DNA from 2 places in the Arthrobacter sp. AOP36-A1-22 genome. Region 2 is predicted to be linked to the other one. Evidence: predicted binding sites of a transcription regulator. Region 2 holds the regulator's gene; the other holds the start of a gene.
What was found. Region 2 encodes HrcA, which represses chaperone genes, less so after heat shock. Its sites were predicted from a motif close to TTNGCACTCGNNNNNNNCGAGTGCNAA; they were not measured.
Positions count from the first base shown of each region.

Region 1 (22,679 bases), on a different contig from region 2:
GCAGAATCTCCACGTACAGCCACACCATGGTCACGGTCAGGCCGAAGGCTGCGGTCCAGGCGAACTTCGCCGGGGCGCCCTGTTCGACGCCGCGCTGGATCTGGGTGAAGTCCAGCACCAGCGAGTAGGTGGCCAGCAGGACGGCCAGCGCACCGATCGCGAGGCCCATCCATCCCGAACGGAGTCCGAACATGGAATCGGTGACGCCGAACAGCATCAGGCCCAGGTTCACCAGGCTGAACAGCAGGTAGGCGCCCATGGCGATGGTGAACATCTTGGTCATCTTCGGGGTCGCCCGGTATTTGCCGGAGCGGTAAAGCAGCAGGGTCACGGCGAAGACGGAGAAGGTGGCCAGTACCGCCTGGACGGCAATGCCCTCATACATGCCGTTCAACACCGCCGAGATGGCACCGAGGAACACGCCTTCGGCAGCGGCATAGAGCATGATCAACACCGGGGAGGGCTCGCGCTTGAAGATGTTGACCAGCGCCAGCACGAAGCCGACGAGCATCCCTGGAAGCATCAGCGCCGGGACCTGCCAGCCGATCACTGCCGTGATGACCAGGAGGCCCCACATCAGCACGGTCTTGGAGACGACGTCGTTATAGGTCAGCCGTCCGGTCTGGGCCGGTGAGGCTGACGGTGAGTTGTAGAGATCCTGCAGGGACTGCGAGCTCATCGGCTCGGCCGTGCGCTGGTCACTGGTGGTCGTGTTCCCCTCGGGCCGCATTTGCTCGCGGAACGCCTTGGACTGGAACATCGGGTTGCCCCCACGGGCCATGGTGTTCTCCTCAATAAGTTCGTTTCACTGATCCTACCGGGTACAACGCATGGGCCGACAAAAATGATCCCCGAAGTGACAACGGTTTTTCCGGCGCTCTTCCCGCCGTCGCCGCTCCGCCACGGACGCCGCCTACTCGCTGATCGTGGCGAGCACCTCGACGAGTCGGGTTGCCGCGTTTTCCTCGGCCACGGCCAACGGCTCCACCCGGTCGGCGATGGCTGCGAAATGCCCGCTTCGTTCATCCGGGTCGATATCGGGATCAATCATGTCGGTCAGCTCATCCCACTGTCCGGCCACAGCCCGGTAGTCGGGGCTGCACTCGGCCAGCCGTTCAAGGCCCGGCAGCTCCGAGGCCTCGTCGAGGAAGTCTGCGTAGAGTCCCCGCAGTCCTCCCGGGCCTCCGTAGCGTCCATCGGTGAGGAACTCGACGACCGTGTCCAAGGCGTGGGCCAGCCGGCCCGGTTCGGAGAGGAGCCCGGTCCACCCCTGAGCCGAAGTGGTGTCACGCAGTTGCCCGGCCCAAGTGCGCAGGCCGGTAATCCCCACCTGTGGGGCGAAGTGTGCCGGCAGGTCGTTCAGATCGCTGGTCCCCAGCAGACGCCCGGTGGTCTCTTCGATGGCTTGAAGGATGTTTCTTTTCAGCGTTTCAACATCGGGCCCACCGGAAGAAGGCACCCATGCCTGCCAGTTCTTCAGGGCCTTGAGTCGACTGCGGGCAGCGGCCAAGGTTTCGGGGGCAATCAGCTGCAGTTCCCCGGAGCCGTCATCGATGATCAGCTCCTCCTCGTCATGTTCGCCGAGTACCGCCACATCCACTGGTTCGTCCTCATCGGCGATGCCGATCTCCATCCACGGCAGGGAAGCCCTGCTGATCCGGACGACGACGGCACGGCCGGCGTCCAGTCCGGCGTCCAAGTATTGGGCAGCCAGCCGGGCGCTGCCGGTCTTCTGCTCGCGAACCTTTGCCCCGCTGCGGGTTAACAGATTCGCCGTATAGGGCTCGGGGTGGGCCCGGGTGACCACCGTGGCGGTCGTGGTCGATGCATCGTCGAAGACGAACACCATGAAACCGATGCCCCCGGCCAGGCCGGCCAGCAGTGCCTCGCTGAGCGGCTGGCCGGTCAGCGGGTGGGCCACCCCGGCCTGGGTGAGCACCCGGTGCCAGAGACCTGCGTCGTACTGGGTCACCCCAGCCGGTGCCGGGTACTCCGGTAGCTCATGAGGATCCGCCGCCGGTTGACCCGACCGGGCAGCCGGATCGCCCGCGCGTATCGGGGTACCCGCTGGAGCGGGGCGCGCCGAGGGACGTTCGGGACGGCCGTCGAGGAGGGCCTTGCGTGCTGTGGTGTAGGACTCCCCCGTACGCTCCATGCGTTCACGGGTGAGCTTCTTGAGCTGCTTCGGCTGGGCCACGTGGTTAGCGCGTTCGGTAGTTCGGGGCTTCGACGGTCATCGTGATGTCGTGGGGGTGGGATTCCTTCAGCCCCGCAGCGGTGATGCGCACGAATTTCCCACGCTCCTTCAACGCCGGAATCGTGCGTCCGCCGACGTAGAACATGGTCTGGTGAAGCCCGCCGACCAACTGGTGTGCGACGGCTGCGACCGGGCCGCGATAGGGAACCTGGCCTTCGATGCCTTCGGGGATCAGCTTCTCGTCCGAGGGGACGTCGGCCTGGAAGTAGCGGTCCTTCGAGAAGGACGTGTTCTTCCCCCGGGTTTGCATGGCGCCCAAGGAGCCCATGCCGCGGTAGGCCTTGAACTGTTTGCCATTCATGAAGACCAGTTCACCCGGGGATTCGGCCGTGCCGGCCAACAGGGAGCCGAGCATCACCGAATCGGCGCCGGCGACCAGGGCCTTGCCGATATCGCCCGAATGCTGCAGACCGCCATCGGCGATCAGTGGCACGCCTGCGGGGATGGCCGCCTTGGCGGATTCGTAGATGGCGGTGATCTGCGGGACACCCACGCCGGCGACAATACGCGTGGTGCAGATCGAGCCCGGACCGACCCCGACCTTGATCGCGTCCGCGCCGGCATCGATGATCGCCTGGGCCCCCTCACGGGTGGCCGCCTGACCGCCGATGACATCCACATGGGCTGCCGCCGGGTCCTTCTTCAGCCGGGCGATCATATCCAGCACACCCTGGCTGTGGCCGTTGGCCGTATCCACGACCAGGACGTCAACCCCTGCCTCGACCAGGGTCATGGCGCGGTCGTAACCTTCACCGAAGAAGCCGACGGCTGCACCAACGCGCAGACGCCCCTCCTCGTCCTTGGTGGCCAGCGGGTACTGCTCGGCCTTATCGAAGTCCTTGACGGTGATCAGGCCCTGCAGGACGCCGGCGTCGTCGACCAGCGGGAGCTTCTCGATGCGGTGCTTGCTCAACAGTGCGATGACTTCATCGCGGGGAACACCGACCCTCGCGGTGATCAGCGGCATCGCGGTCATCGCCTCGTAGACCTTGGTGGTCAGGAACTGTTCGAGGGGGATGAAGCGGGTGTCCCGGTTGGTGATGATGCCCAGCAGCTTCTTTTCCGCATCCACGACCGGCAGTCCGGAGACCCGGTAGTGGCCACAGAGGTCATCCAGCTCCTGCAAGGTAGCATCCGGGCTGATGGTCACCGGGTCGGTGATCATCCCTGATTCACTGCGCTTGACCTGGTCGACCTGGCGGGCCTGGTCGTCGATGGAGAGGTTGCGGTGGATGATGCCGATGCCGCCTTGGCGGGCCAGCGAGATCGCCATCGGCGCCTCGGTGACCGTATCCATGGCCGCGGAGAGCAACGGGATGTTGATGTTGATCCGCTTGGTCAGCCGCGTGGAGGTATCCGCTTCCGAAGGGATGACGTCCGTGGGCCCGGGCAGCAGCAGTACGTCGTCGTAGGTGAGGCCTTCAAGGGCAAAGGGATTGAACTCGGACACGGGGAACCTTTCGAAGCCGTCAGAGGATTGCTTACATCCTAGGACCTTCGGCGCCCGACTGACACGCCTTAGCTCCGGTGGTGTGTGCAACGCAACCCTGGGGCGGGGTGCCTTTACCAGTCCAGTGCCGATTTCAGTCGGCGTTCGAACACCTCGGAGGTGCTGCGCGCGTAGGTCTTGGTCAGATGGGATTTGTCGAGATAGACCAACACGTTGCCGATGACGGGGCGGCAGATTCCGTCCGGGCAGAGTTCGCTGGTCATATCCAAAAAGCCCAGGTCGCCCGGGAGTTCTCCCCTCATGGCTTCGGCGTGGAGGTCATCCAGCGGGGAGTCGGCGGCGATGAGCTCATCTCGGGGGACCTGGCATTGTTCGGAGTCCGGCCCGTTGAGGTCCACGCATTCGGGCACACCGAGCCCGAAGCGGGGGGTATCGCGCATCGCAATGACCTGTTTGCCTTGTTCGAGGAAGGGCCGGATTCCTTCTTCGTAGCCAGGGACGACGGTCTCCTCATCGGCAGGGGTGCGCTCATCGGTGGACCCGTAGGCCTGCGTGAGAGTACCGAGCGTCAGTACGGCGTCTGCCTCGTGGTCCAGCACGTAGTCGGTGGCCGCCTCGTTGAATTCGTTGCATTCGGCATCACGGCTGCGGTCCTCGGCGCCGAACCGGCAGGCGTTGCGGTTGATCAGCACCCACGCCCAGTTGTTCTTCTGGGCCGCCTGGTCCAGTGCGCTGGTCCAATGCTGGGCGTGCGAATCCCCCAGGACGATGATGGTCTGATCGGCGGTCTGCGGATCCCCGCCCATTTGGCAAAATTCCATGACCGGGTCCGTGAGTTCATAGCCCTGGCCACATTCACCGCCGTAGTTCGCCCACTCCCCCGAGAGTTGGGTCGCTAGTGGACGCACCATGGCTTCGGGGTCTCCGGTGGGCTCGTAACCCGGCGTCAAGGATGCGGCACCGGGGTTGTCCAGCTTCGGTTGGGACTGGGCTGCCGTTTCGTCGGCGGCAACCCGAGCCTGCCAGCCGCTCAGGGGCATCGCGACCATGCCCACCAGCAGACCGACGACGAGTCCGAGCCGTCGGCGCCGTAGCGTGGGCCACCGCCAGCCGTGGAATGGGGTCTCAACGCCCTTGGTCGTCACCCAAGCCAGCCCCAAGGACAGTCCGATGACGCCAAGACCACCCAGAAAGTCGGGTTCATCGAGTCGATTCACCGACAGATAGATCACCAGGATGGGCCAGTGCCAGAGATACAGCGCGTATGAAAGGTCCCCCAGCCGGGTCAGCGGGCGGGCCGCCAACAACCGGTCGACGCCGAACGGATGTCCCGTCCGTCCGGCGGTGATGATCGCCGCAGCCGACAAGGTCGGCCAGAGGGCGATGTATCCGGGAAACTGCTGCTGGACCTGCAGCAGGATGCCGCAGGAAAGCATCGCCAGCAGGCCAGCCCACCCCAGGGCCACACGCACCGCCATCGGCAATTGGCCGATATGGGGAAGGAGCACGGCCAGCAAGGACCCGAGAGCAAACTCCCACAGCCGGGCCCCGGTGTCGAAATAGGCCCAGGACTGGCTGGTGCTCGTGATGTGGATCGAGTACGTCAAGGAACCGATGAAGACGAGGCCGAAGGCCACCGCTAGGACGGAGCCGAATCCTACGTGTGGACGAGCCCTGCGGAGCAGTTTCCAGACGAGTGCGGCCGCTCCGATGACCAGCGGCCACAGGATGAAGACCTGCCCTTGGATCGACAGCGACCAGAAGTGCTGCAAGGGGCTGGCGGCTCCATGGTTTTCGGCGTAATAGTCCACCGATTCCCGCGCCAGCGTCCAGTTCTGCGTATAGAAAAGAGTCGACCAGGTCTGTTCGAAGACCTCGCCCCACCGGGTCCTGGGCAGCAGCGCCGCGGTAGCTAGAAGAACGGCCAAGAGGACGACGACGGCTGCCGGCAACAGTGATTTGAACCGGTGCAACCAGTACCTCAGCAGCCCGATCGGCTTCCCCGCGGACACTTTATAGGCGAACGATGAGGTCAGCAGGAACGCCGAGATCAGCAGGAAGACATCGACGCCTCCGGAGACGCGTCCCAACCAGACGTGGTAGGTGACCACCATGAGTACGGCGAAAGCGCGAAGGCCCTGAACTTCGGGGCGGTAATGCGGTTTGCTCGGGGCCGGAGTCGCGGTTCCGGGTCGGTAGCGGCGTGGATCAGACATGGTTTCGCCGCCTTCCTGTGGCTGGTACCTAACATCCGCCGGGGTCCGCCCCTGCCCGGCGTCCACCACTCTAGCAGCCCACCGTTACCGAACTGTTACAGGACGGGTGGGTCCAACCGAGGGCCACCACTGCTCAGGCGGCACAGCCCACCCCCGTTAACGCAGGAGACCCTCCCACCGCAGTTGATGCGGGGAGAGGGTCCTGCGTCGCGTGACGACCTAGTGCTGATGGCCGTCGCTGTCGTCGTCTTCCTGCTTATCGGCGACCAGGGTCTCGGTCGTGAGCACCAGGGCGGCGATCGAAGCGGCGTTCTGAAGTGCTGAACGCGTCACCTTCACCGGGTCGATGACACCGGCTGCCAGCAGGTCCTCGTACTCACCGGACTTGGCGTTGAAGCCCGAGTTCACCGCCGACTCGGAGACGTGGTTCGCCACGACGTAGCCGTCGAAGCCTGCGTTCTGGGCGATCCAGCGCAGCGGCTGGACCAGTGCACGGCGGACGATGCCCACCGCAGCAGCGGCGTCGCCTTCGAGGGCGGTCACGTTCGGGTCGGTGTCCAGCACGGAGAGCGCGTCGACCAGGGCGGTACCGCCACCGGCGACAATGCCTTCCTGGATCGCTGCACGCGTGGCGGAGACGGCGTCTTCGATGCGGTGCTTGCGTTCCTTGAGCTCAACCTCGGTGGCTGCGCCGACGCGGATCACGCCGATACCGCCGGAGAGCTTGGCCAGACGCTCCTGGAGCTTTTCCTTGTCCCATTCGGAATCGGTGCGGCCGATTTCGGCCTTGAGCTGGGCCACGCGATCATCGACATCCGCGGTGTCGCCGTTGCCGTCGACAATCGTGGTGTTGTCCTTGGTGACCGTGATGCGGCGGGCGGAACCGAGAACCTCGGTACCGACCTGGTCCAGCTTCAGTCCGAGGTCCTGGGACACGACCTGGGCACCGGTGAGGATCGCAATGTCCTGCATCATGGCCTTGCGGCGATCGCCGAAGCCCGGGGCCTTGATGGCCACGACGCTCAGCGTGCCACGCAGCTTGTTGACCACCAGCGTGGACAGGGCTTCGCCCTCGACGTCCTCGGCAATGATGAACAGCGGCTTATTGGCCTGCAGGACCTTCTCCAGCAGTGGCAGGAAGTCCTGCACGGCGGAGATCTTGCCGGAGTGAATCAGGATCATGGCGTCTTCGAGGACGGCCTCCTGACGCTCCGGGTCGGTCACGAAGTGCGGGGACAGGTAGCCCTTGTCGAACTGCATGCCCTCGGTGATGCTCATCTCGGTCGAGGTCGTGTTCGATTCCTCAATCGTAATGACACCCTCGGCTCCGACCGTGCCGAACGCCTTGGCCAGCAGTTCGCCGATCTCGTCGTCCTGAGCGGAGATCGCGGCCACGTTGGCCACGTCCTCGCCTTCGACGGGGCGGGCGTTCTCTGCCAGACGGGCCGTCACGGCCTGGACCGAGGCCTTGATGCCGCGCTTGATCTCGCCCGGCGCAGCGCCGGCCGCGACGTTGCGCAACCCTTCCTTGACCAGTGCCTGAGCGAGCACCGTGGCGGTGGTGGTTCCGTCACCGGCGACATCGTTGGTCTTGGTGGCGACCTCCTTGGCGAGCTGGGCTCCGAGATTCTCGTAGGAATCGTCAAGCTCGATCTCGCGGGCGATGGTCACACCGTCGTTGGTGATCGTGGGTGCGCCCCACTTCTTGTCCAGGACCACGTTGCGGCCGCGCGGGCCGATCGTGACCTTGACGGTATCGGCCAGCTTATTGATGCCGGCCTCGAGCGCCTTGCGGGCGTCGTCGTTGAATGAAAGCTGCTTTGCCATGTTGCTACTCCTTGCTCACCGCGTGAAGCCCCGGCCGCTGGGGCCAGGGCTTCACGCTCGGGAACTACTTGACGACGATGGCCAGAACGTCGCGGGCGGAGAGGACGAGGTACTCGGCGCCGCCGACCTTGACCTCGGTGCCGCCGTACTTCGAGTAGATGACGACGTCGCCCTCGGCGACATCGACGGGAACGCGGTTGCCGTTGTCGTCAACGCGACCCGGGCCTACTGCCACGACCTTGCCCTCCTGGGGCTTTTCCTTGGCGGTGTCAGGGATGACCAGGCCGGAAGCCGTGGTCTGTTCTGCCTCGAGCGGCTGAACAACGATGCGATCCTCGAGAGGCTTAATGGAGACCGACATGCGGATCTCTCCTTTGCGTGAGTTACCAATGGTTACGGGGCCGTTGGGGTGTACCAACCGTCGTCGCGGTGCCAGCTGGCAAGTACCTCAGGCTTTAGCACCCGATGACTTCGAGTGCCAATACAGACTCTATGAGGTCGCTGGCACTCGGTCAAGGCGAGTGCCAAATTGTACGGCCGCGGCAGGCCCTCCATCGGGTGGGACGGTGCCGGTCTAGTCTTCGCGGCGGATCACGGTCCGGCGTTCGCCATCGGGATTCTCCACGGGCGGCCCCTCAGTTCCCCCGGGCTGGTATCGGGGATCGACGCCGAGGCGGCGATACAGGGCACCACCAGGACGGATGGCCCGTGAGTACCGGTCCTCCCCTGCCCGCATTTTCCTGCGGGTTTCCTTGATCCAGGCGGGAAGCATGAAAGAGGGCAGCCAGAACATCCCGATGATGCCGATCCCCAAGGAGGGGAACAGCGTGAAAAAGATGGCCAATATGAGTAGCGGTGGTCCATGGTCCAGCACCAGCGGCGAGACGCTCAGCAGGGTGAATGCCACCCCAAGATATAAGGATGCCAGTCCCGGCCAGCCCGGGAACGGACCGCCTTTGAGCAGCAGCCACGCCTGGTATCGGCCACGATAGGCCTGGATTCCGGCGATCAGGTTGACCAGCCCGATGGCTGCTGCCACCCAAGGCGCCCATTCTTCTGCTGTCATCGTCCACTTCCTCGTCGTTCTCTGCCCGCCCAGCGGAACGCGGCCCCGGATTCCTCACGCCTGGTCGACGCCGTGTCCGGGCTGAACGCCGGCTCCCTGATCGAATACCCGCCTGGGCCGGAGGGGGCTGTCGTCGGGCACCGCCGGTTTACCGGGCCCTTGCGAGTTCACCGACATCCTGCAGGAGGGCCTGCCAAACAACAACGGAGGGCACGGCCGAGAGCACCATACCGTCGCTCTCAACTCCCATCGCATAATACCCGGCCGCACCGGCATTGAGCCAAGCCCTGGCCAGGTGCGTGGCTTCGGCGGTCAACCGCCAGGCAAACCACGGTTCTGCCCAGAGGCGGGCCAGGAGCTCATCACTGGCATCAGGCACCGGCGCAGAACCCTCCATCCGCTGCCCGAAGGTCTCCATATCAATCCGGTCCGGACTCATTTGCACCGTCCAGGCAGGAGCCAGCCCCGTCCATGAAGCGATCACCCCGGGTAGCTGGGCCGGATCCACGACATCGAGCCGGACCTTTTCCAGATCGATGGCGTCCTCCTCACTCCCGAGCACGATCTGCGAGTAGGAGGGCCCCGCAGCGATGAGGGCCTGATCCCACCCCATCCAGACGGTCAACGAGGTATCAATGGCCCCGTAGTGGGCTTCGATCTGGATCAAATGCGGCGACTGCTCCAACGCGAGCGCGTGGAAACGAAACCGGTCAGTCAACTGGCCGCGAGGGTCCATGAAACCGGCATCGACGAGCTCGGCGCGTAGTTTGCCGATCCTCAGCAACTGGAACTTTCCGAGCTTCTTGGCGCTTCGATGATCCAGAAGGAACTGAACGCCTTCCTCGGAGACAACGGGGCCCTGACTTGTGAACGGCTGTGCCGTACCGATGCGGCTGACCCGTTCGACGTCGTGGCCAACGGTGGCCATGAACTCGTCCCTGCATGGTTCAGGTAGGGCTTCAGTGCCGTCGGAATCCGCGGCGGCGACGGCCAGGGCCACCGACCGGTCGATGGCCACATTCGCGGCGATCGCGTCGGCGACCGGGCCCAGGACTTCCGATTGCCCCACGGTGAAACTCGTCGTGATTTCCACCCCGAGGTTCCCGACCAGGGCCAGCCGTCGGTGGACCACGATGGAGTACCCGCCGGCGTCGTAGGTGAAAATCTGGGCCCGAGCAGCGTGCCCATCAATTTCGGCGATGTCATTGGCGATGAAGTGCGCGCCGTCAAAAGCGGCGATCGTCGTGGCAATGGCCTCACTGGCCAGCGCAGTCAAAGTCGCGTTGGTCGGTGTCTGGCGAATGACTGTGTTCGGGCTGAATACCCCCTCGGGGGCGTCCTGATGACCAATGACCACCGTTTCCCCACCATCGGAGATCATTCCCCAATCCCCGGGAACGCTGATCGTCAGCACCCCAATAGGCCACTCAACCCACTCGTCGAAGACATTGGTCCGTTCATTGTTGATCATGAAAGTCCTTGCAGCTGAAATGAGCATGTTGATTCTTTGTTCCTCGTCGAAATGCCGTGACCGTCCGGGCGGGTGGAAACCGGACGCGCTGAAAACCCTGTTTCATCAGGTCAAGTTCAATTCCAGCAGCCCCTGATTCCGGCTGATGGAACCCCAGGATCAGTTCCCCTGCATTCTCCGCAAGGACGCACGTACCTCGCGCTTTCGTTCCTTCTCTGCCCGATACTGCTCGCGCATCCACCGCGGATGCATGAACCGCGGTAACCAGAAGAACCCAATGAACCCAATAAACAAGCAAACGAGCACGGTGCCGCCCAGTAGAAGCGCCAAGATCGGCGGCATGACATCCATCAGCGGGACAGTGAAGGGTAATAGGGTGAAACTAATCCCGATGTAAAGAAGAGCCGGCCCCGATTGTCCAGGCAACACGGACTTGGTGATCATCCATGACTTATCGCGGCCTGAATAGGCAGCGATCCCCAAGGCAAGGGAAACTATTCCAAAGCCCAAGCTAACGAGCGTTGCGCCGAGTGACATGTGTAGACTCCAAATTTTGGATGATGAGGTGAGCGAGCGCTGGGCTCCGCCACCGCTGAAATACTATCCAAAGATTGAATGCCAGACCTTCTTTCCGGCATCCTTCACCTTCGCCGCGGTTTCCTTCGCGCCGTCGTAGACATCCATCATCTCGTCAGCCAGCGCGTCCCGACCACCCCAATGATCGATTGCCCACGAAATCCCGATGCCGGCGACGAAACCGACCCCAGCTCCGACAGGCCCACCAATCATCATGCCGATACCCGCCCCTGCGGCTCCAGCCCCGAAATCGACGGCGGCCTTCGTGGTGCCTTTCACCACCGTTTCCTCGCGGGCGCGGGATTTGATTTGGTCCTGGGTCCAGTCGGGATGTTCTTGTGCTGTGTCCGCCATGGATTGTGTCCACTGGTCGTGGTAGGTGATGCCGGTGCTGGCAATGGCAAGCACGGGTCCTGCCCCGCGCACGAATTTGGTGTAGCGGGAGCCATTCTTCAGCCCGTCCGTCATGTGATCCAACCGGCCCTTGACGTCCCAGGGAGCCGGCCCGGTCGTGGTCCGGTTGACGTACTTCTTCAGGGTCCCATTGATTTCAAGCTTGCTCATGGAAATCCCACTGCGCGCGGTGACCTTATAGGTGCTTGGAGGGGTGGACGCCACCCCCTTCGAGTCCACTATGAAATCGGCGCTCGGTGTCATCTTGGTGACATCCCACGCGGTCCATCGGGTCACCGTGACGCGGGTGTACTTGAAGTTGACCGTGTCCGCATCGAACCATTTGGCCAGAGCCATCCCAGATGAGGTCAACGCGGTGCGATCGTCACTGGCGATCCAACCATCGTTGTCCAGTGTCTCGAAGCTAATCCCATCGAGTTCCTTGGAGTACTTGTCCCCGATTTCCGATAGTCTCCTCCCCGTGCCATCTACGTACGCTTGGAGATTGGATTCGTCATAGATCGAATTCGGGGAAAGGTCCTCGCCGTCGGCGATCAGTTCATGGTGCCGATCGATCCGCTCCAGGGCCGTGGCGCGCCGGCCAACGATCAAGGTGCGGACTTCACCGTCATAGTTCTCAAGCGTCGTCGCTCCGGCATCGCAAGCACCTTCCACGAGGCTTCCCTGGGTCTTGATGACCCGGAAGGCGTTGGTGACGTTGGCTTCATCCGAATGGTTCTGACTGCTGTAGTGGTTGAGCACCCCGCCCCAGGTGCCCGAGGCATCGTCGACCTTCGAGCTGAACTTCTTCCCGGAAGCACGCAGACTCTTCCCAGTACCTTCAAGGGCAGAGGGGTCAGGCCAGTTTTCGAGCGCCCTCGTGTCAATCATCGTTCTGGTCCACCGCAATAAGATCATCAACATTCAGGTCGGGAGCTTTCAGCAGCTCCTTTTCCGCGGCATCCATCATCGATTCGTCGCCTTGAACATAGGCGTTGACAACACTGCGCATAGAGCCGATTGCTCCGGCGGTGCGCGTTTCGACAGCTTCAGCTTGGAGGGCAATCAGTTCGTTCCAGAGTGTGGACAGCGAGTCGGCCATGGCCGACGTCCTGACTTGGCCGATCGCTTCGGTCATGTCATCGAGAATGTTTTTCCGGGCAGCGGGGAAATCCTCCGCATCGCTTTCGACGTTGTTCAGCACGCCGCGAACGGCACCGGGGTAGATGGTGTAGCCAACTACAGACATTCGGGTCCTCACTCCTTTACTACTTCACGGCAGCCGATTTTAACCTCCACGAGCATAGACACCCCGACGACTTGCTGCCATGGGGAGAACTCCCCATGACCGTGTCCGCTGCGCTTCCAATTGTTCCCCCTCCGCCACGGAAGGCCCTGAAACCGGGCCCGCTGTGGCACCATGAAGGTCTCGAGCCCGAACTGGTCACCGCAGGTGTACATCTCTCCCGGCTGCCGATCTTCACTGGGCCTTCGGGGCCGGGAGGGCCCACCACCCCTCTGGGGCGACATCGCTGATGACGCCGGCGAGGACTAGTCTTAATCCCATGCCATCCCCCGCGCCCGCCTCGGAAAACCTTGCCGCCATCCTCTCACCCGAGGGTTTCGGTCTGCTCAACTCCCTGCCGGCAGATGCCGCGACCACCGACCAGGCAGCGTTAGAACTGAACCTGCGCTTGCGCAAGGAGGGGCACGAGGCCGAACTGGTCACCGCCGTCGTCCACCAGGCCCGACTCCGCGCCCAGGGAACCAGCAAGCTCGGCCCGTTCGCCGAGCACATGATCTTCACCCGCGTCGGGCTCGAACAGGCCACCCGGCTCAATATCGCCGCCTTGCATGCCCAACGGTTTATTGGCGCGGGATTCTCGCGGGTGGCCGACCTGGGTTGCGGGCTGGGCGTCGATTCCATGGCCATGGCCTCACTGGAACTGAACGTGACCGCCGTCGAACTCGATGAGACGACCGCTGCAGCGGCCACGGTGAACCTCATGCCCTGGCCGAATGCCCGCGTGGTCAACGCCGATGCCGTCACCTTCGATCTGGAGGGATTCGACGCCGTCTGGTTGGATCCGGCTCGGCGCACCACCTCGACGTCGGGCACCTCCCGGCTGTTCGACCCTGAGGCGTTCAGCCCGCCGTTGTCCCATGTCGAAGCGTTGGCGGACAGCGGCCTCCCCGTCGGCGTGAAGCTCGGTCCGGGGATCCCCCACGAGTCGCTCCCGGCCAACTGCGAAGCCCAGTGGGTTTCCGTCAATGGCGATGTCACCGAAGTCGCACTCTGGTTCGGTCCCCTGGCCCGCCCCGGGGTCCGCCGGGCCGCCCTGGTGCTGGGCCCCGGGGGGTCCAACGAACTGACCTCCTCCACCGACCACGACGCCGGTGCCTCATTACGCGGAGAGGTTCCCGTCGGCGACATCGAGGGCTACCTTTACGAACCCGATGGGGCGGTGATCCGGGCCGGACTGGTGGCCGAGGCGCTGGAGCAGGTCGGCGGCCACCTGGTGGATCCGCATATTGCGTACTTCTGCGCCCCTGAACACGTGCAGACCCCCTTCGCCCGGGCCTATGAAGTGCTGCGGGTCCACCCTTATAACGTCAAGGCGTTGCGCATGTGGGCCAAATCCGAGGGGATCGGCGTGCTGGACATCAAGAAGCGCGGACTGGATGTCGCGCCGGAGGAACTGCGCAAGATGCTGTTGGCGGGTGTGGGCAAGAAGGCCAAACGCCGGGCGACCTTGGTCCTCACGCGGATCGGCGATCGCCGCGTGGCCATCGAGGTCAAGCCTCTCTGAGCCCCTGGCCACCATCGGTTCTCCATGATGTGGAGGCCCGTTGAGCCAGGCAGTGCGGAACATGCCGGTTGTCGCCCAAAATCCCCGGCGGTTCCCGCCATGGCTTGCAGAACATGGGCCACAAGACCCGGGCACCAACATCTTCTGTGCATTTCCTACCCTTTGAGCGGGCCTGGCACGCAGTCCGACCATGCTGCCTGGGGCGATGTGATGCCCCGCTGGCGAAACGCTGCAGCGAGGCGTTCGAGAAAACATTCGCGCCCGGCTGCGTGGAAGATCGCCCGATCGGCCTTGACGGTGATCCAGCCCAATGAAGTGAAAGCGAAGTCCCGTCCGATGTCCTTGCCGATCTGATCGAGCTCGCCATGGTGCTTGCCTTCGTATTGCACGGCGATCCGATACTCGGCGAATTGCAGATCGGGAACGAGCCGCCGCCCGTCGGGGAGCAAAACGGGCAGGTTGACCCCGGGTTCGGGATACCTGGCGTCCCTGATGATCCACCGAAGGTGAGTTTCCGGCGCGGAGTCAACGCCCGGGCGGAGCAGCTCCAACGCCTCCCGGGCGGTCTGGATGCCGACGGCATTCGATCGCCGGTGCACCGTGTTCCGGAGGTCGACGAGCGTCGTCAGCGGGTTGGTCCCCAGGAATCGAGCCGACTGCGGCGGTCCATCAGGTCGTTGCAGCAGGGCATCACCAGCGACGACCAGCTCCCTGACCGATAGTCCTATCGAGGCCAGATCCACCCAGGTCCGTGCCGGTGACGTGAGTCGAATCCTTCCCGCGACCAGCGCCTCCCCGACCGATAATCGGGTTCCGTGACCCACGACGTTCCGGCGGCGCGGGACGGTCCCACCGGCATCGCAGGTCAGATGAACCGGATACGCCTCGACGAAACGGGCGTCCAACCAGATACCCCAAGCATGGGCCGCGCTCACATGGCTCAGTACCGTTCCGGCTTCCACGGTGGAGAACGCCCGGTACACATCCAGAGGGTCGACCCGGACGTTCGTCCATTGGAGGATCCCGCGAGAGGGCGACATGAGATTCTTCCGGCGTAGTTGCTGCCTGCTGGCTCCTTCGTTCAACGCGTCGGCGATCAGGAATACGGTCCGTCTCGCCGCCGGCGGCAAGGGCACTCCGGTGGTCATGATTCCATCGTGCCGCCCAAACCGAGCTTCAAGGAGTTATCCACAGCTGAAGACAACCACAGTCGTGCCGGAAACCTCCGTTGCGCCGATAGACTGAGCCGGTCCTCATACCCCCGACGTCAGGAACGCGGATGCAGATCGATTTCGCCGACTCCCGGCAGTCAACGCTCGGCGTCGAGTGGGAAGTTGCGCTCGTGGACCACCACAGCGGGGATCTGCGATCGGTGGCCCAGCAGGTCTTGGAGGGCGTTCATGCCGCCCACGGCGGGCTGGCTCCCGATGAGGAGCACCCGCATGTGAAGCAGGAGCTGCTGTTGAACACGGTCGAGATCGTCACCGACGTCTGCGACACGGTCCGCCAGGCCAAGACCCAGCTCCACGAGAACCTCGGGGTCATCCGCGAGGTCACCGACCCCATGGGGTTCGACCTCTATAGCGCCGGCTCCCACCCGTTCGCCTCCCCCAAGCTGCAACCGGTCACCGACCAGGAGCGCTACGCCAAGCTCATCGACCGCACACAGTGGTGGGGCCAGCAGATGGTGATCTACGGGGTTCACGTCCACGTCGGGCTGGATCGTCGGGACAAGGCGCTGCCCGTCGTCGATGGCCTGATGAACTACCAGCCCCATTTCCAGGCGCTTTCGGCCTCCAGCCCGTTCTGGGGAGGCGAGGACACCGGCTATGCATCCCACCGGGCCTTGATGTTCCAGCAGTTGCCCACCGCGGGACTGCCCTACCATTTCGAGACGTGGTCGCAGTTCGAAGGCTACGTCGCCGACATGCTGCATACCGGTGTCATCGACGACATCTCCGAAATCCGCTGGGATGTCCGCCCGGTCCCCCGGTTCGGAACCGTGGAGATGCGGATCTGCGATGGTTTGTCCTCGCTGCAGGACATCGGCGCCATTGCGGCACTCACCCAGTGCCTGGTGGATGACATGTCCACCACTTTGGACCACGGCGGCAGCATCGACGTCATGCCTCCCTGGCACCGCACGGAAAATAAGTGGAGGGCCGCCCGCTATGGCATGGACGCGATCATCATCCTCAATGCCGCTGGCGATGAAATGCTGGTCACGGACCACCTGATGCGAGAGTTGGACCGGCTGGAGCCGGTGGCCCGCAAACTGGGGTGCAGTGATGAACTCGCCGACGTCGAACGCATCATCCGGGGTGGAGCCGGCTACCAGTGGCAACGCAAGATCGCTGCCGCCAACTCAGGGGACCTACGCGCCGTGGTGAAGGACAACATCGCCAGGATGCACATCGCCTGAGGGCACGGCGGCTTCGACAGGCGACGGGCCATACCCAACCCAGCGGGGCACCTCAGCGACGGGGCTTCACGCGGAGGCCCCGCGGTGCGATCCATCGACAATGGCGGTGACGCGTTGCAAGAAAGCCCCGGAGTCCAGCAGCGGCGCCGCGCTCACGGCAGTCCCCGGCCGCAGCGAGGTCACCTCACGGACCGATCCCTCAAGGGGCACGAAGGAGCCCATCAATTCGTTGGTGCCCCGGATGAAGTTCCAGCCGTTGGTTTCCGCGTGGCTGTGCAGCCAACCGATGATGGCCATCGGGACCGCGGAATGCGGTAGGGCGTCGACGCGGAACAGCTCCCCTTCGGTCCAGATGGCATAGTCGAATTCGGCACTTCGGAAAAGTGAGAGTTCTCGTGGTCGACCGGCGTCGTCGGTGCTGATGCGCAGGATGGGTTTCCCCGCGCGTCGCGGCAAGGTCAGCAACAGGCCGGCGGACGTGGGCGCACCATCAAATTCAGCCAAGCCTGCTCCAACCAGTTCCGCCGCACTCGAGCCGACCCGTTTCCAGGCCCTGCGATCGTGATAGGAGATCCGGTCCAGATAATCCAGTCCCCGTCGGCCCAACCGGGGCCCCTTACTGAGGGACAAGTCTACCGGTCCCGCCTCTGACGGAACCTCCGAATCCAAGACCGCGAAGGTCCACTCCGGAAGTGGCCCGGCGGGGGCCTCCTCGGGCGCATTGCCTTCGACCTCCCGCACCCAGGTCGGGCGCAGCACACGGGGCATCCAAATGAAAGCAAAGAGCCCCCCGGCCATCCCCAGGACCAGAGCCAAGGCCAGGAATGCGGTCATCACCCATCCCACCGGCCCATTTCGCACCGTTTCCCCACCGGGGACGAAGAGGGTGGCGCCCAGGACGACGAACGCCGATCCCAGATACAGCAATCCCGGCCCCAGATACCCGGCGTACAGTGTCCGACCACGCCAGCGGCGGAAGGCCCCACGATAGGCCTGTACGCCGAGGGCAACCAGGATCCCTCCCAGCCCGAGCAGGAAGAAACCGGCGTCTGCAGTCTCGGCCAAAGTCATCGCCCGCGGCTCCCTTCCACTGATTCATGGTCGAGCGGACCCGACGCAGTATCGTCGGGCCATCCCCTCAAGACTTTCTGGAAGGCAGACACTAGTTCCATCCATACGGAAAAGGAGGGGGCCGGCGTCAGCCGGACCGATGCGCCGTCGTCGGCATAGTGGAAGTGACCGGCTCTGCCCGCGTTGACGAAACGCATTTCAATCCCAGTCGCCGGCACTCCCCCGGTGTCCATCACTTCAGCGGGCCCGGCTCCGAACCTGACTGACCATTCGAACCACGGCTCGTCCCAGAAGCGTCCGAATCCATCCGGCGCGTCAACGCCACTGTCGACCGGGCCGCCTGCCTGAAGGATGCCGGCAAACGAGGAAGAGGCCATATCGATCGGAATACCCAGACTCCATGCCGGACCCAGCCCCACCCACTGGGCGATCAGCCCGGGTACGCCTTCGACTCTGACGATATCCAACTGCCGGTGGGTCGTGGACATACCAACCCCTGAAAGGACGGCCTGGATTTCGGGCCCGGCGACGGCGATGGCGGATAGGTTCCCGACCTTGATATCAAGCCGTGAACGGGTAGTCCCGTGCCCGGCATCGACTTCGACGCTGACGTGTTGCTGGCGGAATCCATCGGTGGCGAACTCCCCTGCTTCGTTCCATGCACCATTGGGGCGCATCAGGTCGGCGTCCACCAACGCCTTGACTTGCTCCTGGTTCCGCCGGATTTCCAGACGCCCAACCCGACGTCTTGCCGCGTACATGGCCATGAAATCGATGGTCTCCAGCGACAGAAGTGGCCCCCGTGACGACCATGGTTCCACGGTCCTGATCTTGTTGAGTTCCTCGACCCCTTCGCCGTACACTGCGCTGGCCTCCGCGTCCGTGCGTGGTTCGCGACCAGGATATTGCCTTCCACCATCCGATTGGCTGTTCATGCGTGGTGCTCCCCTGCCTCGACGATATGGGTGACCATGTAGCGCATCAGTGGCTCGATGAGCGTCGCCTGCTCGGACGTGTAGCTGCCCGTGGCCTCGAGGGTTTCGGAACCGAACGGAAGGAGCCATCTCTGCACCATCAAACTATGTGCCGCAACTCGGTGGAGCGTGACATGCATTCGTCCCAGTTGGTTTCCATGGGGCCACACATCGTCGGAGATGAACTGTGTCCCGGTCAGTAGTGCACGGTCGGCGGAGAAGGCGACGGTGGATTGTCTGGCCATGGACACTCCGGTGGGGACCTGCAGGCGGCGCAACACCAAGTTGGGCCGGAACCCACCGGTACGGTCCGCTGGGCGCGTCACGACCGCTCCTCCGTCGACTTCGTCGATTTCCCAGGCGCTGTCCACCGGCAACGTGATACCGACGAGCGTCGTGCTGACATATCCTGCTTGAGCGTCATCGCTCATGGCATCATCCTCTTTCATACCCGGCCACAATGCGGCGCAAGGTCACTAGTCCCATAGCGAGCTCCAGGCATCATGCACCTTGTCTCCAACATCACCGACGAATTCCTGTGCCTTGTCGGGCACGACGGCGTTGAACCCGTCGTAGATCTTATCGGCGATCCAGTCGTTGATTCCCGAGAGCTCCATGGCGCCGACGATGACGACACCCGCGACGAGGCCGACAACGGCACCGACGAGGGTACCGGGCCCGGGGATCACCGAGCCGATGGCAGCTCCTACTCCCGTGGCCACGAGGATCTTCGTGCCACCCTTGACGACGGCGGCTTGGCCGGCTTCGTTTTCCAGTTCGTCCGCGGAAATTTCGGGGTTCTCGTTCAGGAGCCGGTTGTACTCCTTGGAGTATTCGCTGTCGATGGTGATGACACCTCCGACGACCGAAAGAATGCCGCCGCCCAGCTTGATGGTCTTGGGCATCTTGAGGCTCTTGGCCTCCGGCGTGTTCGGGTCCACCACCGTCCAGGGGTTTTGGTACCTGTAGACGTATCGTTCCGGAACCGGCGGGGACACTCCGGGTTTGGGGTAGGCCGCCATCTTATACGAATTGCCGTACGGTATTTTTTTGAAATTGTAGTATTTCGCGGGATCGTAGGCAGGCGTGCGATATGCGTAGACGGGATTCTTGATGTTGGAGACCTTGATCCATTTGGTCGCGTTTCCGGCAACCCCAAAGGCTGCACTTCCCCACGGCCCGGCTATCGCGCCGCCTTCATCCACGACAGCGTCATAGGCCCCGTCGAGTGCTTCGGCACATGCTGTCTCGAGGTTCTCATATCTGGTCTGGCAGCCGTCGACAAGGCCCTGATAGTAGGTCTGACTTCGGGATGCATCGGACACAGCGGCCTCATCACCGAAGTCCAGTTTGCTCGTGTCCTGGTGGAAGAGCGCAACCTGTCCCAGCACAATCTCCGCATAGGCCAGCTCGTCGTCCAGCCCGTCGGCAAAGGAATCAAGTGCGGTCTTTGCCTCACCACCGCCCAAACCCACGTATTCCCCATGCTTATTGATCTCCACGAAGCGGGAGTAGAAATCCTCACCAAGCCTCGTGATCTGCGAGTGATATCGCAGTTTGTCCCACGTGTTCTTCGAATCCTGGACCAGTTCCTTGATGGAGTCTGCTTTGGAATCGAGACTCTTCGCCGAGGATCGGACCTCACCCGGGTCGGCCCACTTCTCCAGGGCGGAGGTGTCAACGGTGTATGCCATATCGCCCTACTTTGGCTCGTGGAAGTCGGGAACCTTGTTGATGTCTTGCCGGGCGTCGCTGGCCATCTTTTCGTCCGAGGTGATGTAGGCGTCGGCGATCTTGCTCGCGCCCGAATGTGCGTTCCGGCCCCGGGTCAATGCGGCTTCGGTATTCGCCAGTAGAATTCGCGCGTTGAGCCGATCAAGAGCACTGGTGACGACAGTGCCTTTCACCGCCTCCTTGCAGTCCTCCAGTGACGTATCCAACGGTTTCTTTGCTACATCCAGGTCCCCAAGATTGGTGTCCAGGTCCGAAAGGACCGCCCGAAAGGGCACAACAGAAATCTGATAGTCATCTAGGCTCATGCCCATCCCTTCCAGTTCAACGGCAGTTCGATGCAGGGCGCACCGCCCACAGTCCCTAAATCCTATGAGTTCCGACGTTGTCGCGCGATGGGGAGAACTCCCCATCCCCCTACAAGCTGATGGACGATACGGGTTGGCCCGAATCGGTGGAGAACTCGATGCCGGTGGGTTCGACCCCTGCGATGACCAATTGTGCGGCCAGCGCCGCGACCATCGCCCCGTTGTCGGTGCACAACCCGATCCGCGGAACCCTCAACGTGATGCCGGCAGAGGCGCACCGGGCGGCCAGTAGTTCACGCAGGCGCGAGTTCGCCGCGACGCCACCACCGAGCAGGAGGTTGTCCAGACCGTGTTCGGTACAGGCCATGATGGCCTTCTTGGTCACCACGTCGACCACCGCTTCCTGGAAGGAGGCGGCAATGTCGGCCACCGGGAGTTCCTCGCCGCGGGCCCGGTACTGTTCCACGCAACGGGCCACCGCCGTTTTGAGTCCTGAGAAGGAAAAGTCGTAGCGGTGATTTCCCGGGGATTCGGGGGTGCCGGTGAACTTGGGCAGCGAAAGCCCGCGGGGGAAGCGGATGGCCTTCGGGTCACCTTCCCGGGCGATCTTGTCGATGGCGGGGCCTCCCGGATAGCCCAGCCCCAGCAGCCGGGCCACCTTGTCATACGCTTCCCCTGCCGCATCATCGATGGTTGCCCCGAGCAGCTCCACATCGGAGGCCAGGGAATTCACCCGCAGGATCTCGGTATGTCCGCCGGAGACCAGCAAGGCACCGAGCCGGTCGGGAAGTGCCCCGCCGTCGAGCACCCCGACCCCCACATGGGCCACCAGATGGTTGATCGCATAGAGCGGCTTCCCCGAGGCCAGGGCCAGTGCCTTCGCGGCGGCCACCCCGACCATCAGCGCGCCGGAGAGGCCGGGGCCAGAAGTGACGGCGAGCGCGTCGACGTCGGCCAGGGTTACCCCGGCAGTGAAGAGGGCCTCTTCGAGTGTGGGGACGAAGGCCTCCAGATGGGCTCGGGAGGCGATTTCGGGGATGACTCCGCCGAAGCGGACGTGTTCGTCCATGGAGGAGGAGACCGTGTTGGCCAGCAGTTCGGTGCCCCGGACGATCCCGATACCGGTTTCGTCGCAGGAGGATTCAATGCCCAGAACCATGGGTGCCGCGGAAGTCATGGCTCCAGTTTAGTGCGTTGGTAGGGGGATCATGCCCCGTGGGCGGCGTGACGGGGCCGAGCGGCGCGGTATCCGACGCCGCGGACCGTTTCGATCCAGCGGGGTGCCTTCGCGTTGTCCGCGAGCTTGCGCCGAAGGTTCCCGATGTGGACTTCGACGCTGCGCTCATCGGCTTCGGAGACGAAGGTTCCGGCGTCGGCATCCTCTTCACGCAGCCGTCTGACCAGCGAGGTCTTGGTCCGGACCGTGCGCCCGCCGACCAAAATGGCCTGGAGCAAGGTGAATTCGGTCGGGGTCACGGCAATCTCGACGCCTTCGGCTTCGATGCAGTAGGCGGCCGAATCGAGCACCAGTCCGTTGAGGCCCAACGCCGTCGTCGACTCAGGCTGCGCATTCGATGGCGACGGCTGACCAGACGGTGGTTCTTCGTCGGCTGGGGCGGCCGGCGCGCCCAGCCTTGCAGGGGTGTCACCGGGTACCTTGTTGCGCTCCCGGCGGCGCATGATGGCTTCGACCCTGGCCCGCAGTTCCCGCGGGCTGAAGGGTTTGGTCAGGAAGTCATCGGCTCCGGTCTCGAGCCCCAGGATCGTGTCGATCTCGTCCGTCCGGGCGGTGAGCATCACGATATGGGCATCCGAGCTGTGGCGGATTCTGCGAGCCACTTCGAATCCGTCGATATCGGGCAGGCCCAGATCAAGGGTGACCAGATCGGGTGCGTTTCGTTTCACGAGTTCGATGCCGTCGTTCCCCAACGCCGTGGCGTGGACAACAAAGCCGGACTGCGACAGCACGGCCTCCAAAAGTCCCCGGATGTCCTCGTCATCCTCGACGACGACGGCCACGCGACGTTCCTGCACAACGAACTCCCCAGTATCGACGGCGATGTGAAAGCCCAGTCTATAGCCGGAGTTTGTGCCCGGCGCCACATGA
Region 1 is NZ_JBQSWX010000029.1:3,587-26,265, forward strand. It holds gene ACT3S2_RS14085 (Bax inhibitor-1/YccA family protein) at 1-781, opposite strand, end outside; gene ACT3S2_RS14090 (BtrH N-terminal domain-containing protein) at 914-2,197, opposite strand; gene guaB (IMP dehydrogenase) at 2,202-3,707, opposite strand; gene ACT3S2_RS14100 (acyltransferase family protein) at 3,821-5,923, opposite strand; gene groL (chaperonin GroEL) at 6,143-7,750, opposite strand; gene groES (co-chaperone GroES) at 7,815-8,111, opposite strand; gene ACT3S2_RS14115 (hypothetical protein) at 8,325-8,816, opposite strand; gene ACT3S2_RS14120 (hypothetical protein) at 8,965-10,287, opposite strand; gene ACT3S2_RS14125 (hypothetical protein) at 10,447-10,824, opposite strand; gene ACT3S2_RS14130 (hypothetical protein) at 10,888-12,180, opposite strand; gene ACT3S2_RS14135 (DUF6507 family protein) at 12,140-12,505, opposite strand; gene ACT3S2_RS14140 (class I SAM-dependent methyltransferase) at 12,822-14,066, shown strand; gene ACT3S2_RS14145 (hypothetical protein) at 14,222-15,214, opposite strand; gene ACT3S2_RS14150 (glutamate--cysteine ligase) at 15,346-16,488, shown strand; gene ACT3S2_RS14155 (hypothetical protein) at 16,555-17,559, opposite strand; gene ACT3S2_RS14160 (hypothetical protein) at 17,556-18,326, opposite strand; gene ACT3S2_RS14165 (hypothetical protein) at 18,491-18,964, opposite strand; gene ACT3S2_RS14170 (hypothetical protein) at 19,010-20,227, opposite strand; gene ACT3S2_RS14175 (DUF6507 family protein) at 20,234-20,572, opposite strand; gene tsaD (tRNA (adenosine(37)-N6)-threonylcarbamoyltransferase complex transferase subunit TsaD) at 20,682-21,749, opposite strand; gene ACT3S2_RS14185 (response regulator transcription factor) at 21,779-22,606, opposite strand.
Region 1: a site for HrcA is predicted at 8,252-8,278, ahead of groES (co-chaperone GroES). Genes of this name have one in related genera too.

Region 2 (9,398 bases):
GTTCAACCTGGACCTCATTTCCACGGCCCCCAACGTCATCTACGACGTGGTGACCGAGGACAAGTCGGTGGTCACCGTGACCAACCCCAGCGAATTCCCTGCCGGCAAGATCCAGGAAGTGCGCGAACCGATGGTGGCCGGCACGATCCTGACCCCGAACGAATTCGTCGGCTCGGTCATGGAATTGTGCCAATCCCGCCGCGGTCAGATGCTGGGCATGGACTATCTCTCCGAGGACCGGGTGGAATTGCGGTACTTGTTGCCGCTGGCCGAGATCGTGTTCGATTTCTTCGATTTCCTCAAATCCAAGACGCGGGGTTATGCCTCCTTCGACTGGAAGGCCGAAGGCGAACAGGTCGCCGATCTGGTCAAGGTCGACATCCTGCTCCAAGGCGAGGCGGTGGACGCATTCAGCGCGATCACCCATAAGGACAAGGCCTACCCCTACGGGGTGATGATGACCCGCAAGCTGCGCGAACTCATTCCGCGCCAGCAGTTCGAGGTCCCCATCCAGGCGGCCATCGGCTCGCGGATCATCGCCCGTGAATCCGTCCGGGCCATCCGCAAGGACGTCCTGGCCAAATGCTACGGCGGCGATATCTCGCGTAAGCGCAAGCTGCTGGAAAAGCAGAAGGAAGGCAAGAAGCGCATGAAGATGGTCGGCCGCGTCGAGGTGCCGCAGGAAGCCTTCATCGCCGCCTTGTCCTCCGAGGGCTCCGCGGACAAGGCCAAGAAGTAGCCTTCATGCCTTCTGCCTTGCCCCTCGGGGATCCGGCGCCGGCCGATGGCCTGCTGCCCGCCAGCACCATCGACGGCGCCACCGAACGCGACTTCTGTGTCTATGTGCATATCCCGTTCTGTGCCGTGCGCTGCGGATACTGCGACTTCAACACCTATACGGCCCATGAACTAGGCTCCGGATCCAGCCAGGACACCTATGCGGCCGCGGCCTCCGCCGAGCTGGAGTTCGGCGGAGGGGTCCTGCGAGCCAGCGGGTTGCCCGACCGGAAGGTCTCCACCGTCTTCTTCGGCGGGGGAACCCCGACCCTGTTGCCGGCCGAGGATCTGGCCTCGGTCCTGGAGACGATCCGTGGGACATGGGGGTTGGAAGACGGTGCGGAGATCACCACCGAAGCCAACCCGGACTCGGTGACGTTCGAATCGCTCAGCACCCTGGCCGAGGCCGGCTTCACCCGGGTGTCCTTCGGCATGCAATCGGCCGTTCCCCACGTGTTGAAGACCCTGGACCGCACCCACCGCCCCGAAGGGGTCGGCCAGGCGGTCGCGTGGGCCCGCGAAGCCGGACTGGCCGTCAGCGTGGATCTGATCTATGGGGTTCCGGGGGAGTCACTGGAGGATTGGCGGGCCTCGCTGGAGACGGCCCTGTCCTACGACCCCGATCATATTTCCGCCTACGCCCTGATCATCGAGGACGGAACGCGGCTGGCCGCCCAGATTCGTCGCGGCGAAGTCGCCGACATCGATGACGACGACCACGCCGATAAGTATCTGCTGGCCGAGGAACTGCTCACCGCCGCCGGGTTCTCCTGGTATGAGGTCAGCAACTGGAGCCGGAGCGAAGCAACCCGGTGCCGCCACAACATGGCCTACTGGAAGGGTGCCGACTGGTGGGGCGCCGGACCCGGAGCGCATTCTCATGTCGGAGGTCTGCGCTGGTGGAACGTCAAGCATCCTGCGGCCTACCAGCAGCGCATCGACGCCGGGACTTCCCCGGCGGCCGGACGCGAAAGCCCCGATGAGCAGGCGCGTCTGCTCGAGCGGACGATGCTGCTGACCCGGATCGTCGACGGTCTTCCGGTCGCGGAGCTGCCTGCCTCGGGACGCCACGCCGTGGCCGGGCTGATTTCCGACGGACTCATCGAGGGCTCGGCCGCCGTGGGCGGCCGGATCATCCCCACCTTGAATGGCCGTCTGCTGGCCGACGCCATCGTGCGTCGGCTCCTGGACTTCTAGGGGCCCTGCCCCGAACGGAAGCGGGCCCGGGAACCAGGTTCCCGGGCCCGCCCGAACTCCGTACCGGGGCGAGTGCTAATCGATGAGTCTGAGGTTGAAGGGGTAGCGGTAGGGACGACCGCGGTTGACCTCGATCCCGGCGACCACGCCGCTGACGGTGATATAGGTCCACAGCGCGACGGCGATGATGGCGAAGACCCCACCGACCACCGGGATGAACATGAGCAGGTTGGAGATCAGGGCCAGCACCGTCAACGGAAGCGTGAAGTTCAGCGCCTCCTTGGATTCCTGGGCGGTGAAGGCCCCGCGGTCCCGATAGACGAGGTAGATGATCCCCGACGGGATGCATCCCAGGATGCCCCCGAAGTGCGCAATCGTCGCCCACTGGCGATCTTCCGAAGGTGTCAGCGGCAGGGGAGCCGATGACGAACCCTCGAAGCGTCCGGCGTCGGCCGAGCCTTCGCCGGGCTTCTTGCCTGATCCGTTCATCACCAAGTCGTTCCTCCCGTCCAACACGATTTTGCCTAGTTTATCGCCCCCGGGGGCCTCCGGTACCCCTTCGCGGGACGTACGGCGCGCCGAGAGGTCAGTTTCGGCCGGTGGTCAGGAAGTCAATGACCTCTTCGACCCGCCCGAGCAGGCTCGGTTCCAGGTCGGTGAAACTGTTCACCTGGCCCAATAGCCGCCGCCATCCCAGGGCCACATCGGCTTGGCTGGCATGGGCCCACCCCAGACCCTTGAGGATACCTGTCTTCCAATCGGTTCCCCGCGGGATGACCGGCCATGCGGTGATGCCCAGCACCTGCGGGCGGATTGCCTGCCAGACATCGACATAGGGGTGCCCGACGATCAGGACATTGGACCGGGCCCCCGGAACCCGCATGGCCTCGGCGGCGATCTTCTCCTCCTTGGTCCCGGAGACCAGGTGGTCCACCAGGATCCCCAGCTTGCGCTCGGGCCCCGGGGAGAACTCGGCGATCGCCCCCGCCAGGTCATCGACACCATGCAGGGGTTCGACGACGATCCCTTCCACCCGCAGGTCGTGGCCCCAGACCTTCTCGACCAGTTCGGCGTCGTGCTTGCCCTCGACCCAGATCCGGCTGGCCAATGCGGTACGGGCCTTGAGGTTGGAGACCTTCACCGAACCGGAGGCGCTCCGGCCGCCTCCGGCCCCGGGGGCGGCCGCCACGGCCTGTGGTTCGATGACCTCGACCGGCTCGCCTTCGATCAGGAAACCGAAGCCCGTGGGGAAGGACCGGGTCTTGCCCCGACGATCCTCCAGGACGACCAGACGCAGGCCCCCGGAACGTTCGATCCGCACGACTTCACCGACCCAGCCGGATTGCACGTCTTCGAGCAACAGGCCCAGGGCGGCGGGCACCCGGCGCAGCTGGCGGGCTTTCGGTGCCGATAGATTCTGGGCTCCCCACTGGTGGATATCCAATGCTGACACGGCCTTTCACTGGGTCGGGCGGTCGCGAGGAGCGGGCCGCCGGCGCCGATGCGCGCGGCCACCATGCTAACAAGCGGTCATTCGTATTAGACTTAGCACTTAGGCGTGTCGAGTGCTAAGCCACGAGGCCGCAATCCGTCCATCCACCGCGAGACCCACAGGAGGATCGAATGTCAGTACCACGGCGCCTCGAGGTCCTGCGGGCGATCGTCGAGGACTATGTCCATTCCCGGGAACCGGTCGGCTCCAAGGCCCTGGTTGAACGGCACCGGTTGGGCGTGTCGGCGGCCACCATCCGCAACGACATGTCGGCCCTGGAGGAAGAGGGACTGATCATCGCCCCGCACACCTCCTCGGGGCGGATCCCGACCGAACAGGGCTACCGCTACTTCGTGGACCAGATCGACGCCGTCCGCCCCCTCTCCACCGCGGAAAGCCGGGCCATCCACCGCATGCTGGAGGGGACCAACGACCTGGACGAAGTCCTGGAACGCACGGTCCGGCTCCTGTCCCAGCTGACCAACCAGGTCGCCGTGCTCCAGGTGCCGCAGTTTAGCGATGCCACGGTCCGCCACATAGAGTTGGTGGGTCTGGGGTCCGGTCAGGTCCTCACGATCCTGATCACCAACACCGGCAAGGTCGACCAACGGGTGGTCCTGGTCCCTCCGGAGACCAGCGATGAATCATTGGCCGACCTCAAGGCCACGTTCCTGGCAGCCACCTCGGGCCAGCGGATGCAGAGCATCGGTGTTCTGGCCCTGGCCGCCTGTGAGAAAATGGTTCCATCCCTGCGCGATTCCGGACGGATCCTGGCCCAGGCCCTGGCTTCGTTGGGGGACAACTCGGTGATCGAGAGGATCATCATGGCAGGGACCGCCAACCTGGCGCGCTCCACCGGGGACTTCCCGTTGACGATCACCCCGGTGCTCGAAGCCCTCGAGGAACAAGTGGTCCTGTTGCGGTTGTTCTCCGAGTTGGAACAGGACGCCCGGGGCATCGCCGTGCAGATCGGACGGGAGAACCCCTACGGCGGCCTGGCCGAGACCTCGGTCGTGGCCACCGGCTACGGCCCCGGTGCCGCGGCCAAGGTCGGGGTCCTGGGTCCCACCCGCATGGACTACCCCACCAGCATGGCGGCCGTACGAGCGGTCGCCCGTTATCTTTCCCGCATCCTGGCCGGCTGACGGACCAGGGCCCGGGGAATAAGCATGTACAGATTGTCGGAAAGGACACAGCACACACTGTGAGCAGCCACTACGAAACCCTCGGCGTCGCGCGCGACGCCTCCGCCGAGGAAATCAAGAAGTCCTACCGGAAGCTCGCCCGCAAGCTCCACCCGGACGTGAACCCGGGCGAGGATGTCTCGGATAGGTTCAAATCCGTCACCCACGCCTACGAGGTCCTGTCGGACCCGCAGAAGCGTGAGATCTATGATGCGACGGGCAATGAGAACGGCACCGCCGGCGGCGGAGGTGGCGGTGGCGGCTTCGGCGGCTTCGGGGACATCTTCGAACAGTTCTTCGGCGGGGGAGCGGCCCAGGGTCCCGCCTCGCGGACCCAGCGTGGACGGGATGCGCTGGTGACCGCCAGCATCGATCTCAAGGACGCGGTCCAGGGGACCGTCTACACCCTCGACATCGAAACCGCGGTCACCTGTGGCGTCTGCCAAGGCACCTGCTGCCAGCCGGGGACCTCGCCGGAGACCTGCACCATCTGCCAGGGGCAGGGCCAGGTGCAGCGTCCGGTCCGCTCCTTCCTGGGCAACATGATGACCATCGAAACCTGCAGCGCCTGCCGTGGCTTCGGCACCACGCTGCCCAGCCCCTGCAACGAATGCATGGGCCAGGGCCGAGTGCGTGAGCGGGTGTCCAAGCAGCTGAAGATCCCCGCGGGCGTGGCCACCGGCACCCGCATCCACCTGGACAGCCAGGGCGAAGCGGGGCCCGGCGGCGGACCGTCGGGCGACCTGTACGTGGAGATCAACGTCAAACGCCATGCGGTCTTCGAACGCGAAGGCAACGATCTCCATGCCACGTTGCGCATCCCGATGACGGCGGCGGCCCTGGGCACCGACATGAAGTTGGAGACCTTCGACGGCGAGCAGGACATCCTGATCGAGCCGGGCACCCAGTCGGCCGATACGGTCAAGCTCTCCCAGCTGGGCGTCCCCCGGCTGCGCGGGGGCAGCCGCGGCGATCTGGTCGTCCACCTGCAGGTGGAGACCCCCACGAAGATCGACGACGAACAGCGTGAGCTGCTCGAACGTCTGGCCACCCTGCGTGACGAGGAATTCGCCGAGGGCCGGTTGGCCGAACGGGGCGGGGTCTTTTCACGGCTACGCGATAAGTTGGGCCACCGCGCCTGATGAGCAACCAGGCGTTCCTGCTCGATGAGGGGCTGCCCGCCACGGCGGCCCCCGGCGACGCCGTCGACCTCGACGGGCCCGAAGGCCACCACGCGGTGACGGTCAAAAGGGTCCGTCCCGGAGAGCAGATCGATCTGCTCGACGGGACGGGTACCCGCGCCGTCTGCACCGTCCGGCAGGCGGGGAAGGCGTCCCTGAGCGCCGTCATCGACCGGATCGAGCACGAGGAGCAGCCACCGGTCCAGCTGGTCCTGGTCCAGGCCCTCGCCAAGGGGGACCGGGATCTGCAGGCCGTCGAGGCGGCCGTGGAGCTGGGCGTGGACGCCATCCAGCCGTGGCAGTCCGACCGCTCGGTGGTCCGTTGGCCGGCGGCAAAGGCCGAAAAGGGCAGGGCCAAATGGGAGGCGACGGTCCGCTCGGCGGTCAAACAATCCCGGCGGAGTCGTCGCCCCGAGGTCGCCCCGGTCGTGTCGACGGCGCAGCTGGCCGCGAGGTTGGGTCTTACCGGGGCCGGGAAGGGCCCCGAACTGGCGGTCATCCTGCATGAGGGGGCCACCGAACCGCTGTCCGCCGTCGTCCGGGATTTCATGGACGAGTCCGGAACCCCGGATCCTACGGCCGCCCGTCCGCGCATCCTGTTGCTGGTCGGCCCCGAGGGGGGCATCGCCGATTCCGAGGTCTCCCGGCTCGTGGAAGCCGGAGCGAAGACCGCGGTCCTGGGACGCCATGTCCTGCGCGCTTCGACGGCCGGGCCGGCCGCGCTGGTCGTCGCCCGCCAGGTGGCCGGGCTGCTGGACCTCTAGGCCGGGGAGGCCGCCCTACTTCACGGTGATGGTCTTGGAGTCCTCGGCCTGCCGGTCGCTGGAACCGTCCTTGGTGCCCCAGACGGAGAGCGTGTATTCCCCGGGTTCGACGCCGGAGGTCAGGGCGAAGGCGTTATCGGCCAGATCACCCTCACCGAGCTTCACGGTCCCGGAGTCGACGCGCACCTGTTTGTCTTCTTCGCTGCGCGTCAGTTCCCAGTGGGTCCCCCCGGCGAAGGTGGCCGAGGTGCCCTGGATCTTCAGCGCTCCGGCCGGGACCTCGGCCCCTTGCTGGGGGTCGATGATCCAGATGGGGGCCCGGAATCGGCTATTGCGCTGGATCGGCCCGGTCAGTTCCACATGCCCGAAGGCATTGAAGCCCGAATGCCCGTCCACCAGGATGTTGACGCTGGCGGCCGGTTCCTGTCCGATCAGCCCCGACGCGGCGGCCGCGGCCGTCGTGGTGTAGACCAGTTGCTGGATGGCCCGCTGGGCCAGACCGTCGTCGAGCTTGCGGTGGAAGGCGTCGGCCGAGAGGTCGACGGTGATGACGTTGTCGGCGTCGATCGAGGTGCCGATCCGCGAGGGTTTGCTCCAGAGGTTGAAGTAATCCGGATCGTCGGGCTGCTGTTCGGTGAGGTATTTGATCGCCGTGGTGACCGGATCACCCTGATCCTCGGCGGCGACGTACTCCCGATAGAGGTAGACGGTCGAATCGCGTTCACCCAGCCAGTAGATCGGGGACAGATGCGGACCGCTCAGTGATTCCAACGCCGCCGAACTGCTGCGTCCCGCCACGGAGGAGGAGACGTCGGTGGCCGCCGGCATGCTGCTCGGGAAGCCCTCCGGGGATCCCACGCACGCCGAAACCGCCCCCAGGGACAGCACCGCAATCAGCATCACCATGCGACCGCGGGTCCGGCGGTTGGTGTGGGCGGCGATCACGTGGGGGGAATCCTTCGGCTCGGTGGAGGTTCAAAGACGGGGCGGAGACACACGCGTGCCGCGACCGACCATTAATATTGGCACACGAGGCCGGGGTCGGGGCCCCACTTCGGCGCCCCAAGCAGGACCGTTGCAAGACCGATATATACAGTTGCATGAATAACGAGCGCCTCCTGCGGGCTTGTCCCGTAGGATGGAAGGGTGCCGAACGACCGCATTGCAGCGGTCGGAACGGCTGTCAACCAGCACGCGATCGGGAGGGCCAACCCACTAGGATGACCGACGAGGACAACACCACCGCACCGGAAGCGAACCGGGCCACGGTGATCACGTTTTCCAGCAGCGAGCAGATGATCGGTGCGCTCGGCGCGAACGACGAGGTCCTGCGCATCCTCGAGGGGGTCTATCCCTCCGTGGACCTGCATGTCCGCGGCAACGAACTGCGCATCACCGGTGAGTCCGCTCCGGCGGGACGGGCCGAACACGTGGTGAAGGAAGCCCGCTCGCTGGCCGCGCGGGGCACCCGCGTTTCCGCCCAACTGGTCGAACAGCTCGTCCGGATGGTCGAAACCGACGGCGCGGTGCACCGTTCCGGGTCGGAGACCTTCGGATTGAACATCATTTCCGGGCGCGGCAAACGCATCCGCCCCAAAACGGTCAACCAGAAGGCCTACGTCGATGCCATAGACGCCAATACGGTGATCTTCGGGATCGGACCTGCCGGCACCGGCAAGACCTATCTGGCCATGGCCAAGGCCGTCCAGGCCCTCCAGGCCAAGGAGGTCAACCGGATCATCCTCACCCGTCCGGCCGTCGAGGCGGGGGAGAAGCTCGGCTTCCTGCCCGGATCCCTGAACGAGAAGATCGATCCGTATCTCCGCCCGCTCTACGACGCGCTGCACGACATGATCGATCCGGAATCCATTCCGCGCCTGATGGCCGCCGGGACCATCGAGGTGGCCCCCCTGGCCTATATGCGCGGACGGACGCTCAACGACGCGTTCATCATCCTGGACGAGGCCCAGAACACGACGCCGGAACAGATGAAGATGTTCCTGACCCGGCTGGGCTTCGGCTCCAGGATCGTCGTCACCGGCGACATCACCCAGATCGACCTGCCCGGCGGGTCCAGATCGGGGCTGAAGGTCGTCTCGCAGATCCTGGGCTCGGTCGAGGACATCACCTTCTGCCATCTCGACGCCACCGATGTGGTGCGCCACCGGCTGGTCGGGGACATCGTCAGCGCCTATGAGAAATGGGCGGACGACCCGCAGGAGGACACCGGGTCCGAACGCCGTCGCGCCGCCGCACAGGACAACGCCGCGGCCCGCGAACGGATCGCCCACCGTCGGGCGGCGGAAGCCGGCAGCGAAGAACAGCCCCCGACCGTACAAGCCACCGAGCCGGAGTCCTAGAACATGAGCATCGAAGTCAACAACGAATCGGGGGTCGAGGCCGACCTCGAGGCACTCGAGCGCCTCATCCGGCATATCCTGCATTCCCTCCGCGTCCACCCCGAGGCGGAGGTCTCCGTCATCCTGCTCGACGAGGAGGGCATCGAGCGCCTGCACGTGGATTGGATGGATCTGGATGGACCCACCGACGTGATGTCCTTCCCCATGGATGAACTGCGTCCGGGCAGCCCCGGCTCGCTGGCCCCCGCGGGGATGCTCGGGGATCTGGTCATCTGCCCCCAGGTCGCCGCCCGGCAAGCCGAAAGCGGGGGCCACTCCACGGAGGACGAGATCCTGTTGCTGGCCACCCACGGCACCCTCCACCTGCTGGGTTTCGATCATGAGGAACCCCAGGAGAAGGAAGAGATGTTCTCCCTGCAACGCACCCTGCTGGAGGAGTTCCT
Region 2 is NZ_JBQSWX010000007.1:52,969-62,366, forward strand. It holds gene lepA (translation elongation factor 4) at 1-739, shown strand, start outside; gene hemW (radical SAM family heme chaperone HemW) at 745-1,974, shown strand; gene ACT3S2_RS06150 (DUF4870 domain-containing protein) at 2,050-2,463, opposite strand; gene ACT3S2_RS06155 (DUF3097 family protein) at 2,561-3,418, opposite strand; gene hrcA (heat-inducible transcriptional repressor HrcA) at 3,598-4,611, shown strand; gene dnaJ (molecular chaperone DnaJ) at 4,671-5,792, shown strand; gene ACT3S2_RS06170 (16S rRNA (uracil(1498)-N(3))-methyltransferase) at 5,792-6,595, shown strand; gene ACT3S2_RS06175 (GerMN domain-containing protein) at 6,611-7,540, opposite strand; gene ACT3S2_RS06180 (PhoH family protein) at 7,816-8,955, shown strand; gene ybeY (rRNA maturation RNase YbeY) at 8,959-9,398, shown strand, end outside.